Regions from separate parts of the Micromonospora sp. NPDC005161 genome, predicted to be linked through region 2. Evidence: predicted binding sites of a transcription regulator. Region 2 holds the regulator's gene; each other region holds the start of a gene.
The links. The regulator HrcA, encoded in region 2, represses chaperone genes, less so after heat shock. The targets are predictions, from matches to a motif close to GGTTNGCACNCTCNNNNNGAGNGTGCNAACC.
Positions count from the first base shown of each region.

Region 1: groL (chaperonin GroEL) is a predicted target of HrcA. The motif match lies at 2,297-2,327, and genes of this name have one in related genera.
Region 3: groES (co-chaperone GroES) is a predicted target of HrcA. The motif match lies at 1,325-1,355, and genes of this name have one in related genera.

Region 1 covers NZ_JBSFYQ010000004.1:57,255-61,634, forward strand. Annotated here, with positions in the region: gene ACWD5O_RS05500 (GNAT family N-acetyltransferase) at 1-399, opposite strand, end outside; gene ACWD5O_RS05505 (cold-shock protein) at 802-1,005, shown strand; gene ACWD5O_RS05510 (hypothetical protein) at 1,257-2,249, shown strand; gene groL (chaperonin GroEL) at 2,523-4,145, shown strand; gene ACWD5O_RS05520 (hypothetical protein) at 4,202-4,380, opposite strand, start outside.
Region 2 covers NZ_JBSFYQ010000025.1:48,789-53,168, reverse strand. Annotated here, with positions in the region: gene hemW (radical SAM family heme chaperone HemW) at 1-1,077, shown strand, start outside; gene ACWD5O_RS22920 (DUF4870 domain-containing protein) at 1,180-1,800, opposite strand; gene hrcA (heat-inducible transcriptional repressor HrcA) at 1,999-3,021, shown strand; gene dnaJ (molecular chaperone DnaJ) at 3,095-4,240, shown strand; gene ACWD5O_RS22905 (16S rRNA (uracil(1498)-N(3))-methyltransferase) at 4,264-4,380, shown strand, end outside.
Region 3 covers NZ_JBSFYQ010000021.1:58,745-63,124, reverse strand. Annotated here, with positions in the region: gene groL (chaperonin GroEL) at 1-805, opposite strand, end outside; gene groES (co-chaperone GroES) at 876-1,190, opposite strand; gene ACWD5O_RS20695 (helix-turn-helix domain-containing protein) at 1,527-2,327, shown strand; gene ACWD5O_RS20690 (DUF397 domain-containing protein) at 2,318-2,506, shown strand; gene ACWD5O_RS20685 (THUMP-like domain-containing protein) at 2,550-3,752, shown strand; gene ybaK (Cys-tRNA(Pro) deacylase) at 3,763-4,242, shown strand.

The DNA.
Region 1 (4,380 bases), on a different contig from region 2:
CATCAGCTCGGGCCGCCCGCACGACCGTGACCAGGCCGCCACCGCGTCGACCAGTTCGGCGAGCAGTCCACCGCCCCGCCAGGCGGGGGTCACGTAGACCGCGTAGATGACGGTGAGGCCGGTTTCGGTCGGGGTGGCCGTGCCTCCGGCGTGCCCGACCAGCCGGCCGCCCGGGTCGGCGACGAACTGCGCGGTGTCGGACCCGATCGAGGTGTACGCGACCCGGGCGGCGTAGTCGGCGTGCGGTCGGGCCGCCGCGTCGGCCAGGGTCTCCAGGAAGGCCAGCGGCGCGTCGGCGAGCATCTCCAGGCGCAGCGCCCGCATCCGTGCGGCGTCCGCCGGCAGGACCCGGCGAATCTTCGCCTGCCGTGGGGCGGCCCCGCGCGGATAGGTGGTCATGCCCGCATGCCTATCACAGCGTCGGGCGGCGACTCCGGCCGCGCCCGCCGCCGTCGGCCACCTTCGAACGGCCCGGTCACCGGGCGCCGCGCGCTGGACGCCCCGGACCGTTGTTCCGACATCCCGCTGCGCGGTCCACGCGCCCGGCGTCGCCCGTTCACGTCGCCTGCGGCAATCACCGGCGTGAATCTGGGTGATCGGAAACCGGGGCCGAGGGAACGGGGCCGGGGCGATCGGAATATGCCCGATTTGTGGTCGTGCGCGGCCGTCACTCCTCGTGTAGCGTGCGATTTCGGTCACCGTTTCAGCGGCCGTCATCGATCGCCGGAACGGTGGCCCGGAGGCGCCCGGCCCTGCCGCGCGCCGGGGCAGGCAACGCCGCGCAGAGTGAGGAAGTGCACCGTGGCACAGGGCACCGTTAAATGGTTCAACTCCGAAAAGGGCTACGGCTTCATCGCCGTCGACGGCGGTCAGGACGTGTTCGTCCACTTCTCCGCGATTGAGATGGACGGCTACAAGGCGCTGGACGACGGCCAGCGGGTGGAGTTCGACATCGCGCAGGGCCAGAAGGGCCCGCAGGCGGAGCGGGTGCGCGTCATCGCCTGAGTGGGCCGACGCCGGCTCGTCCCGGAGGGCCGGGGCTGCGTCACGCGGCCGGACCCTGGAAGATCGTGAACCATTCCAGCCGTTGCTGAGGAGGGTTCATGTCCGACCAGCCGCCCCCGGCCTCCCCACCCCCGGGTCAGCCCGACCCGTCCGGCCCGCACCCGGCCGCGTCAAGTCCTCCCGCTGGTGACCCGACCGCGCCATCCCCCTGGGGCCCGCCGCCGGGTGCCCCTCCCGGCTGGGATCCGAGCGTGCCGCCCGCCTGGGGGCCGCCACCGGGCGCGCCTCCGCAGGGTTGGGTGTTCCCGCCCACCGGCGGCTACCCGGTCGGCGCCGGGCCGTACGGCGGGCAGCCCTGGTACCCGGGACCCCCGGCCTCCGGGTGGTATCCGCCGGGCCTCGATCCGGCGGACCGGCTGGTCACCCCACCGGGGGCCGGGCTGGGCGCCTGGTTCGACCGGTGCGTCGGCGCGGTCCGGCGTGGCTGGCGACTGCTGCTGCCCATCCTGCTGCTCACGCAGGTGCTGCCGGCGGCGGTGCTGTCGGTGCTCTCGCTCGGGCTGGACCCGACCGCGAAGTGGGAGACGACCGCCGTCGAGGAGTCGACCTCCCTGCCGGACACCTTCTTCACCGACCTGGCGACCATGTTCCTGGTGCTCATCGGCGGCAGCCTGCTGATCGGGTTGGTGCAGGCCGTGGGCTGGGCGGCCGGCACCTGGGTGATCACCCGTCAGGCGGTCGGTGAGCCGGTCAGCCTGGGGGAGGCGCTGCGCTACGGCCTGCGCCGCGCGCTCGGGCTCTGGGGCTGGACGCTGCTGATCGGCGTGATCGTCGGCCTGGGCGTCTGCTTCTGCGTCCTCCCCGGCATCTATCTCGCCTTCGCGCTCAGCATGGCCGGGCCGGTCTATCTCTTCGAGCGGGAGAACCCGATCGGCCGGTCGTTCCGGATGTTCCACGACCGGCTGGGGCTGCTGCTGGGTCGGGTGGCGCTGGTGGCGGCGGCGCTGATCGTCGGCACTGTGGTCGCCGGCGTGCTGGAGGGGGTCGGCAGCGCCCCGTTCGGGGCCGACCCACTCGCCACCCCGGGTTCCGCGATCGGCGTGGTGCTGGTGATCGCCGTCGGCGCGGTGCTGGCCCTCCCCGTCCATCTCGCGCAACTGGTGGGGCTGCTGGTGACGTACGCCGAGCAGCGGGCCCATGAGGGGCCGGTGAACGGCGCCGGACTAGCCGCGGAACTCCGTTGACCGAGGCGTTCGTGCTTGCACTCGGCAGGGGAGAGTGCTAAACAAGTCATTGGCACTCGCATACCGTGAGTGCCAATGGTCGGGACGGTGGGGCCAGGGTCGCGCCGGCGCGGAGACGCCGGGGTGACACATGGCCGGTCGTCGCGGGCTATCCGGCCCGGCCGAAGGACGTCGTCGTCGCCAGGTGGCGACGTCCCAAGGTGCGTACACCAGGCGGCCCACCCGGGGCACACATCTCGGGTGGCCCGTGAGTGTCCAGGAGGACAACGCCGTATGGCCAAGATGATCGCGTTCGACGAAGAGGCGCGCCGCGGCCTCGAGCGGGGCATGAACCAGCTCGCCGACGCCGTAAAGGTGACCCTCGGCCCCAAGGGCCGCAACGTCGTGCTCGAGAAGAAGTGGGGTGCCCCCACCATCACCAACGATGGTGTGAGCATCGCCAAGGAGATCGAGCTCGAGGACCCGTACGAGAAGATCGGCGCTGAGCTGGTCAAGGAGGTCGCCAAGAAGACCGACGACGTTGCCGGTGACGGCACGACGACGGCGACCGTCCTGGCCCAGGCCCTGGTTCGCGAGGGCCTGCGCAACGTGGCCGCCGGCGCCAACCCGATGGCCCTGAAGCGGGGCATCGAGGCTGCGGTCGCGAGCGTCTCGGAGGAGCTGTCCAAGCTCGCCAAGGACGTCGAGACCAAGGAGCAGATCGCTTCCACCGCCTCCATCTCCGCTGGCGACAGCACCGTCGGCGAGATCATCGCCGAGGCGATGGACAAGGTCGGCAAGGAAGGCGTCATCACCGTCGAGGAGAGCAACACCTTCGGGCTGGAGCTGGAGCTCACCGAGGGTATGCGCTTCGACAAGGGCTACATCTCGGCCTACTTCATGACCGACCCGGAGCGCATGGAGGCCGTCTTCGACGACCCCTACCTCCTGATCGTCAACAGCAAGATCTCGTCGGTCAAGGACCTGCTCCCGATCCTCGAGAAGGTCATGCAGTCGGGCAAGCCGCTGCTGATCATCTCCGAGGACATCGAGGGCGAGGCCCTGGCCACCCTGGTCGTCAACAAGGTCCGGGGCACCTTCAAGTCCGTCGCCGTCAAGGCTCCGGGCTTCGGTGACCGCCGCAAGGCCATGCTCGCCGACATCGCCATCCTCACCGGTGGCCAGGTCATCAGCGAGGAGGTCGGCCTCAAGCTGGACGCCGTCGGCCTCGACATGCTGGGCCGCGCCCGCAAGGTCGTGGTGACCAAGGACGAGACCACCATCGTCGACGGTGCCGGCGACGCCGACCAGATCCAGGGTCGGGTCAACCAGATCCGGGCCGAGATCGACAAGAGCGACTCCGACTACGACCGTGAGAAGCTGCAGGAGCGGCTGGCCAAGCTGGCCGGTGGCGTTGCGGTGATCAAGGTCGGCGCGGCCACCGAGGTCGAGCTCAAGGAGCGCAAGCACCGCATCGAGGACGCCGTTCGCAACGCGAAGGCCGCCGTCGAGGAGGGCATCGTCCCGGGTGGTGGCGTCGCGCTGGTGCAGGCCGGCAAGACCGCCTTCGACAAGCTGGACCTGGTCGGCGACGAGGCGACCGGTGCCAACATCGTCAAGGTCGCGCTGGACGCCCCGCTGCGGCAGATCGCCGTCAACGCCGGCCTCGAGGGCGGCGTTGTGGTGGAGAAGGTCCGTAACATCGAAGCGGGTCACGGCCTCAACGCCGCCAACGGCGAGTACGTGGACCTGCTGGCCGCGGGCATCATCGACCCGGCCAAGGTGACCCGGTCGGCGCTGCAGAACGCCGCTTCCATCGCGGCGCTCTTCCTCACCACCGAGGCCGTCGTCGCGGACAAGCCGGAGAAGACCCCGGCTGCCCCGGCTGGCCCGGGTGGCGGGGACATGGACTTCTGAGTCCAGATCCGACACCGAACGGGGCGGGCCGCTGACGCGGTCCGCCCCGTTCGTCGTCAGGTGGGTAGCGGGCGCTGGTTGCGCCGCTTCTGCGCCCGGTCGTACGGCGGGGGCAGTTGGATCGGCGCGTCCACCATCTCCTGCGACTCCTCGGCCACCGGCTCGCCGTTGGTGGTCATCTCGGCCAACTGCTCGGCGTCGCCGTAGTCGAGCCGGTCGAGCGGCAGTTGGCCGG
Region 2 (4,380 bases):
ACCTACACCGCGGCCGAGTTGGGCGGCGGCGCCAGCCGCGAGGGGTACGCCGACACCGTGCTGGCCGAGCTGGCGCTCGCCGCCCGGGTGCTCGGCGACAACCCACCGCCCCGGGTCGACACCGTCTTCGTCGGCGGTGGCACGCCCACTCTGCTTCCCGCCGACGACCTGGCCCGCATCCTCGACGGCATCGACCGCACCTGGGGGCTGGCCGCCGACGCCGAGGTGACCACCGAGGCCAACCCGGAGTCGGTCACCCCGGAGTCGCTGAAGCTGCTGCGGGCCGCCGGCTACACCCGGATCTCGCTCGGCATGCAGTCCGCCTCCCCGGGGGTGCTGGCGATCCTGGACCGCAAGCACAGCGCCGGTCGGGCCACCGCCGCCGCCCTGGAGGCGCGCGACGCCGGTTTCGAGCACGTCAACCTGGACCTGATCTACGGCACCCCGGGGGAGCGGGCCGAGGACTTCGCCGCCTCGCTGGAGCAGGTGGTCGCAGCCGGGGTGGACCACGTCAGCGCGTACGCCCTGATCGTGGAGGACGGCACCCGGCTGGCCGCCCGGATGCGTCGCGGCGAACTGCCGTACCCCAGCGACGACGTCGCCGCGGACCGTTACCTGGCCGCGGAGGCTGCCCTCGACGCCGCCGGCCTGTCCTGGTACGAGGTCTCCAACTGGGCCCGCACCGACGAGGCCCGGTGCCGGCACAACCTGCTCTACTGGACCGGCGCCGACTGGTGGGGGCTGGGCCCCGGGGCGCACAGCCACGTCGGCGGGGTGCGCTGGTGGAACGTCAAGCACCCGTCGGCGTACGCCCAGCGGCTGGCCGCCGGCGCGTCACCCGGCCTCGCCCGGGAGGTGCTCACCGGCGACGAGGCGCACATGGAGGACGTCATGCTCCGGCTGCGGCTCACCACCGGGCTGCCGCTGGCGGTGCTCGACGCCACCGGCCGGGCCGGCGCCGAACGGGCGCTGGCCAACGGACTGCTGGCCGCACCGGAGTACGCGGCCGGCCGGGCGGTGCTCACCCTGCGCGGCCGACTGCTCGCCGACGCCGTGGTGCGCGACCTGCTGCCCTGAGCCGGCGTGCCGCCGCCGGTTGGCCCGACGGCCGTCGGCAGTCGGCCCGCCGGTCGACCGACGGCGGTGCACCGGGTCGGCCGGGGGAGCGGCCGACCCGGGTCACTTGATGAAACTGGCCGACATCGGGTAGCGGTAGAGCTGGCCCTCGTTGGCCTTCATCCCGGCGATGATCCCGAACAGGATCTGGATCACCACCACCGCGATGCTGGGCAGGAAGAGCAGGCACCAGCTCACGAAGAGCAGCACGAACGCGATGATCGACCAGAGGATCTGGAAGTTCAGCGCGGCCAGGGCTTGCGCCCGGACGGCCGGCGACTGCTGACCGCGGGCCAGATAGGCGATGAGCGGGGCGACGAAGCCCAGCGGGCCGAAGCTGATCAGCGCGCCGGCGGCGCCGCCGAAGTGCGCGACCAGTGCCCAGGTCTTGTCCTCGTTGCTGGCGTAGCCGCCGCCGGGGCCGCCGTAGGCGCCGCCGGTCGGATAGCCGCCAGGGGGATAGCCCCCGGGTGGCGGAGGGTAGCCGCCCGACGGCGGTTGGTCACCGGTGGGCGGCGGATAGCCACCGGCCGGGGGATAGCCGCCCGGGCCGGGTGCCCCGGACAGTGGTGCGGTGGGTGGCTCGGCCGAGGAGGCCGGGCCGGGAGCGGCCGGCGGGTAGGTCGGCTCCGGCGGCTGATCGCCGGGGTCTCCCGCACCGGGAGGGCGAGGTGGTTCAGTCATGGATGTCACGGTAGGGGCCCGTGGCAACGCCCACCAGAGCGACACCGCCGGGCCAGCCTGTCTGAACGGACAGCGGCGGCCTTGATCATCGCGCTGGGGGGCACGCCGACGTAGACTGGCACTCGTTACAGTCGAGTGCCAGTACGGCCCGCCGGCCCCGCCGTGCCGGCGGCCGACGTGCGACAGGAGGTGCGGAGGATGGGTCTGGACGACCGCAAGCTCGCCGTGCTCCGCGCCATCGTCGAGGACTACGTCTCCACGCAGGAGCCGGTCGGCAGCAAGGCGCTGGTCGAGCGGCACCAGCTCGGTGTCTCCCCGGCCACGGTCCGCAACGACATGGCCGTGCTGGAGGAGGAGGGCTACATCCGGCAGCCGCACACCAGTGCCGGCCGGGTGCCCACCGACCGCGGCTACCGGCTCTTCGTGGACCGGCTGTCCCGGGTAAAGCCGCTCAGCCCGGCCGAGCGCCGGGCCATCGAGCGCTTCCTGGTCGGCGCGGTCGACCTCGACGACGTCGTGCACCGCACCGTACGGCTGCTCGCCCAATTGACCCGGCAGGTGGCCGTGGTGCAGTACCCGAGCCTGGCCCGCTCCTCGGTGCGCCATCTGGAGCTGGTGCCGATCTCCACCACCCGGCTGATGCTCGTCATGATCGCCGACACCGGGCGGGTGGAGCAGCGGCTGGTGGAGCTGCCCGGGCCGGTGCATCCCGACGACGTCACCGACCTGCGCCGACTGGTCAACGAGAAGCTCGCCGGCGCCCGACTGTCCGACACGCCGCCGCTGGTGCAGGCGCTGGTCGAAGAGGCGCCGTCCGAGCTGCGCCCGGCGATGACCACGCTCTCCACCGTGCTGCTGGAGACGCTGGTCGAGCGGCACGAGGAGCGCATCGCGCTGGCCGGCACCGCCAACCTCACCCGGGGCGGCCTGCTCGACTTCCAGGGCTCGCTGCGGCCGATCCTCGAGGCGCTGGAGGAGGAGGTCGTGTTGCTCAAGCTCATCGGCGAGACCGAGCCGAGCACGACCCGGGTGCTGATCGGCGACGAGAACGAGTTCGACAACCTGCGTGCCGCCTCGGTGGTCAGCACCGGGTACGGCCCGGGCGCCACCATCGTGGGTGGCCTGGGGGTGCTGGGGCCCACCCGGATGGACTACCCCGGCACCATCGCCACGGTGCGCGCCGTGGCACGCTACGTGGGCGAGTTGCTGGCCCAGAACTGACCAGTCAGGGCCGACGGCCGGCTGCGGCCGCCGACCGGCGCAACGCGAGACGAACATGAGGACACGGAACGCAGTGGCCAGGGACTACTACGGCATTCTCGGTGTGAGCCGGGAAGCCTCCGATGACGAGATCAAGCGCGCCTACCGCAAGCTGGCGCGCCAGTTCCACCCGGACGTCAATCCGGACCCGGAGGCTCAGGAGAAGTTCAAGGACATCAACGCCGCGTACGAGGTGCTCTCGGACGACCGGAAGCGGCAGATCGTCGACCTCGGTGGCGATCCGCTCGCCCCGGGTGGCGGCGGCGCCGGCGGCCCGGGTGGTCCGGGCGGCGCCGGCCCGTTCGTCGGGTTCCAGGACATCATGGACGCGTTCTTCGGCGGCGCGGCGGGTGGCGCGCGCGGCCCGCGCCCGCGGACCCGGCCGGGCGCCGACGCGATCCTGCGGCTGGAGCTGGACCTGCACGAGACGGCGTTCGGGGTCGAGGCGCCGATCACCGTCGACACCGCGGTGCTCTGCACCACCTGTTCCGGCGCCGGCACGGCCGCCGGCACCCACCTGGCCACCTGCGAGGCGTGCGGCGGCCGGGGCGAGGTGCAGTCGGTGCAGCGCACCTTCCTCGGCCAGGTGGTCTCCGCCCGGCCGTGCACCGTCTGCCAGGGCTACGGCACCACCATCCCGCACCCCTGCCCCACCTGCGCAGGCGACGGCCGGGTGCGCACCCGCCGTTCGCTGACCGTGAAGATCCCCGCCGGCGTCGAGGACGGCATGCGGATCCGGCTGGCCCAGCAGGGCGAGGTGGGCCCGGGTGGCGGCACCGCCGGTGACCTCTACGTGGAGATTCACGAGCGGCCGCACGACGTGTACTCCCGCAAGGGCGACGACCTGCACTGCCGGGTCACCGTCCCGATGACGGCGGCGGCGCTGGGCACCCGGCTGACCATCAAGACGCTGGACAGCGAGGAGACGGTCGACGTCAAGGCAGGCACCCAGCCCGCCAGCACGCTGCGGCTGCGCGCCCGCGGTGTGCCGCACCTGCGTGGCACCGGGCGGGGCGACCTCTACGTGCACCTGGACGTCCGGACGCCGACCAAGCTCGACCCGGACCAGGAGAAGATGCTGCGCGACTTCGCCAAGACCCGGGGCGAGGAGGTCGCCGAGCTGACCAAGCAGGGCGGCTTCTTCTCCCGGATGCGCGACGCGTTCAACGGCCACGCCTGACGGGCGCGGCTAGCCTGATCATCGTGTCCGCCCCACTGTTCCTGGTCGAGTCGCTGCCCACCGCCGACACGATGACCCTCGACGGTCCCGAGGGGCATCACGCCGCCACCGTGCAGCGGCTGCGGGTCGGCGAGGAGCTG
Region 3 (4,380 bases), on a different contig from region 2:
GGGTCTTGCGCAGCGAGTTGACCACCAGGGTGGAGAGCGCCTGGCCGTCCACGTCCTCGGCGATGATCAGCAGGGGCTTGCTGTTCTGCAGGACCTTCTCCAGCAGCGGCAGCAGCTCCTCGATCGCCGAGATCTTCTGGGTGGTGACCAGGATGTACGCGTCCTCAAGGACGGACTCCTGACCCTCCAGGTCGGTGACGAAGTTCGGCGAGATGAAGCCCTTGTCGAACTGGAGACCCTCGGTCACGTCCAGTTCGGTGGTGAGCATCGAGCCCTCCTCGACGGTGATGACACCGTCGCGGCCGACCCGCTCCATCGCCTCGGCGATCAGCTCGCCGATGGTGGAGTCCTGCGCGGAGATCGTCGCCACGTTCGCGATCGACTCCTTGCCGGTGACCTCCGCGGCCCGACCGAGCAGCGCCTCAGAGATCTTGGTGGCCGCCGCGTCGATGCCCCGCTTGAGCCCGGCCGGGTTGGTCCCGGCGGTCACGTTGCGCAGGCCCTCGCGAACCATGGCCTGGGCCAGCACGGTCGCGGTGGTGGTCCCGTCGCCGGCGACGTCGTTGGTCTTGGTCGCCACCTCCTTGACCAGCTGCGCGCCGAGGTTCTCGTAGGGGTTGGTGAGCTCGATCTCCTTGGCGATGGTCACACCATCGTTGGTGATCGTCGGCGCACCGAATTTCTTGTCCAGGACGACGTTGCGCCCGCGCGGGCCGAGGGTGACCTTGACCGCGTCCGCGAGGGCGTTGACACCGTGCTCCAGCAGGTGCCGGGCGTCGTCCGAGAAGCTCAGGATCTTCGCCATGAATGTCCCTTCGAAGCGCCACTGCCCCGGCCCGGCGAGCCGGACCGGGGCAATGGCACTGATCGGTTGCTTACTTCTCGATGACCGCGAGGACGTCGCGGGCGGAGAGCACCAGGTACTCCTCGCCGGCGTACTTGACCTCGGTGCCGCCGTACTTCGAGTAGAGAACGGTGTCGCCGACCTTGACGTCGAGCGGCACACGGTTGCCGTTGTCGTCGATCCGGCCCGGGCCGACAGCGAGGACAGTGCCCTCCTGCGGCTTCTCCTTGGCGGTGTCGGGGATCACGATGCCCGACGCCGTGGTGGTCTCAGCCTCGTTCGCCTGGACCACGATCCGGTCCTCGAGCGGCTTGATCGCAACCTTGGTCGCGGTAGTCACGGGCATACCCTCCTGGGGTATTGGTTTCGTTGCTGGCCGGCGGGGCCGACCAGCGTCAATCTGCCACATGCCACCGGGCGGGGCCGTCGTCGCGGGTGCCGGTCCGCCTGGCGTTTCGCACCCGGGTCGTGAAACCCGGAAGCTGGCACCCTCAGGGTGAGAGTGCTAATCGCAGGTTATTCCGTGGCTAGCACTCCGTCAAGGAGAGTGCCAACGCACCGTTCGCCGTGTCGCCACAGATCCGCCAGTCGTTACCGCAACACGCCGGGAACACCTCGCCACAGAGTGGCCATCTCCCTACCGTCGGTTGCCTCCACCAGAAGCCGCGGAAAGGGGAGCCGAGTGTCCCGGATACCGACACTGACGTTCCTGCACGAACAGCTACGCCGCGCACGCCAGGCGCGCGGGCTCAGCCAGGAGGAGCTGGGCAAACTGATCAACTATTCATCGTCGTACGTGAGTGCGGTCGAGACCGGGCAGAGCCCGGTCAAGCCGGACTACGTCGGCCGCATCGACTCGACCCTGGACACCGGCGGTCTCTTCGTCGGCATGCTGGAGCTGATCCGCTTCCACGCCGCGCCGGACTGGTTCCGCCCGTGGGACGAGAATGAGCGGGAGGCGGCGGCGCTGCGCTGGTACGACCCGACGGTGATCCCCGGCCTGCTCCAGACCGAGGGGTACGCGCGGGCGATGCTCGGCGTGGGCGGCGAGCTGACCGCCGACGAGGTGGAGACGCGGGTGGTCGCCCGGCTCGCCCGGCAGTCCCTGCTGGCCGCCGAGCCGCGTCCGCACCTCGTCGCGGTGCTGGAGGAGCACACGCTGCGCCGGCAACTCGGCGACCGGGAGACCATGCGCGAGCAGCTACAGCATTTGCTGGCTGTGGGCACCGAGCCGAACGTGCAGGTCCGGGTCGTGCCGGCCGACGCTCCCTGGCATGTCGGGCTCAACGGCCCGTTCATCCTGGCCCGGCTCCAGAACGGGGCCGAGCTGGCCCACCTGGACAACCAGCTCCGGGGGCAGACCGTGGACAGCCCGAACGACGTTGCCGCCCTGGAGCGGCGCTGGGAGACTGTGACCGGCGAGGCGCTGCCATGCCGGCAGTCCGCCCGGCTGATCGAGGAAGTGGTGCAGACATGGACCTGACCCACGCCACCTGGCGCAAGTCCTCCCGCAGCAACAGCAACGGCGGCGCCTGTGTCGAGGTCGCCGACAACCTGCCCGGCGTGGTCGCCGTGCGCGACAGCAAGGACCCGGCCGGGCCGGCGCTCACCTTCCCCCCGGCGAGCTGGCGGGCCTTCGTCGCCGCCACGCCCACCGACTGACACCACTGTCCGGCCAGTCCGGTCGGCCCGGGACAATGCTCGGGTGGATCTCGACCAGTTGGCGGCGCTGCGTACCCCCGAGGGGTCGGCCGCGCTCGCGGCGGCGGCCGGGCTGGCCGGCGGTGACCCGCTGGTCGCGGCGTCGGCCCTGCGCGCGACCGGTGTGCCGCCGGCACTGGCCTCGGCGGCACTGACCCAGGCCGAGCTGCGCCATCGGGCGGTCGGCAAGTTCGGCCCGGCCGCCGCCGGGATGTTCCTCACCCGCGCCGGGCTGGAGCAGGCCACCCGCCGGGTGGTCGCCGACCGCCGGGCCGCCCGGCTGCGCGCGGCCGGCGTGCGTACCCTGGCCGACCTCGGCTGCGGGCTCGGTGCCGACGCGCTCGCCGCGGCCCGCGCCGGCATCCGGGTGTACGGGGTGGAGGCCGATCCGGTGACCGCCGCGATGGCCGCCGCCAACGCCGCGGCGCACGGGCTGGCCGAGCTGTTCACGGTCGAGTGCGGCGACGCCACCACGTTCGACGTCTCCCGGGTCGACGGGGTCTTCTGCGACCCGGCCCGTCGCCGGGCCGGCACCGGGCGGCGGATCTTCGACCCGCGCGCCTACTCGCCGCCGTGGGACTTCGTCACCGGGCTCGCCGAGCGGGTGCCACGCACCGTCGTCAAGGTGGCGCCGGGCCTGGATCACGCGCTCATCCCGGCGGGCGCGGAGGCCGAGTGGGTCGGCGTGGACGGCGACCTGGTCGAGGCCGCGCTCTGGTGCGGCGAGCTGGCGGAGGTGCCCCGCCGCGCCACGCTCTACCGGCAGGGAGCGGACGGCGACGAGACCCGCCGCCACGAGCTCACCGGCTCGGGCGCCGCCGAGGCTCCGGTCGGCCCGACGCGCCGCTACCTGTACGACCCGGACGCCGCGGTGGTCCGCGCGCACCTCGTCGCCGAGCTGGCCGGCGAGCTGGACGCCACCCTCGGCGACCCGAGCATCGCCTACCTCTACGCCGATCACCCGACCCGCACCCCGTACGCGCGCTGCCTGGAGGTGACCGACGTGCTGCCGTTCTCGCTCAAGCGCCTGCGGGCCCTGCTGCGGGACCGCCGGGTCGGGCGGGTGGAGATCCTCAAGCGGGGTTCCGCGCTCACTCCGGAGCAGCTCCGGCGGGACCTGCGGTTGACCGGTGACGCGGCGGCGAGCCTGGTGCTCACCCGGGTCGCCGGGGCACCGACCGTTCTGATCTGTCAGCCGGTCGACTAGGTTCGCTGACGTGGCGGGACAGGGCACTCCGGCAACGGCACTGCTGGTCAAGCGCGGGATCGCGCATCGCACCCACCCGTACCGGGTGTCGCCGGACGCGCCGAACTACGGCGCGCTGGTGGCGGCGGCGCTCGGCGTACCCCCGGAGCGGGTGTTCAAGTCGCTGGTGACCGAGGTCGACGGCGCGCTCACCGTCGCGGTCGTACCGGTCACCGGCGAGCTGGACCTCAAGGCGCTGGCGGCGGCGGTCGGCGGCAAGCGGGCGACGCTGGCCGAGCGGGCGGTCGCCGAGCGGGCGACCGGCTACGTGCGGGGCGGGATCAGCCCGCTCGGGCAGCGCCGGCGACTGCCGACCGTGCTGGACGACTCCGCGCTGGGCCTGCCGACGATCTATGTCTCCGCTGGCCGGCGCGGTCTGCAACTCGAAGTGGCCGCGACGGATCTGGTGGCGTTGACCGAGGCGCGCACGGCGGCTTTGCAGGCCCGCTGACGGCTGCCGTCCATGGTCATTTCCCCTGGATGATCAGGGAGTGACAGTCGCGTTGCTGAATTGTTATCGCTCCCAACAAACTTGACGCTCCGCCGGTCTTGTGAACCGTGCGCGGGGCGCAATACGTTGCCGGGCACA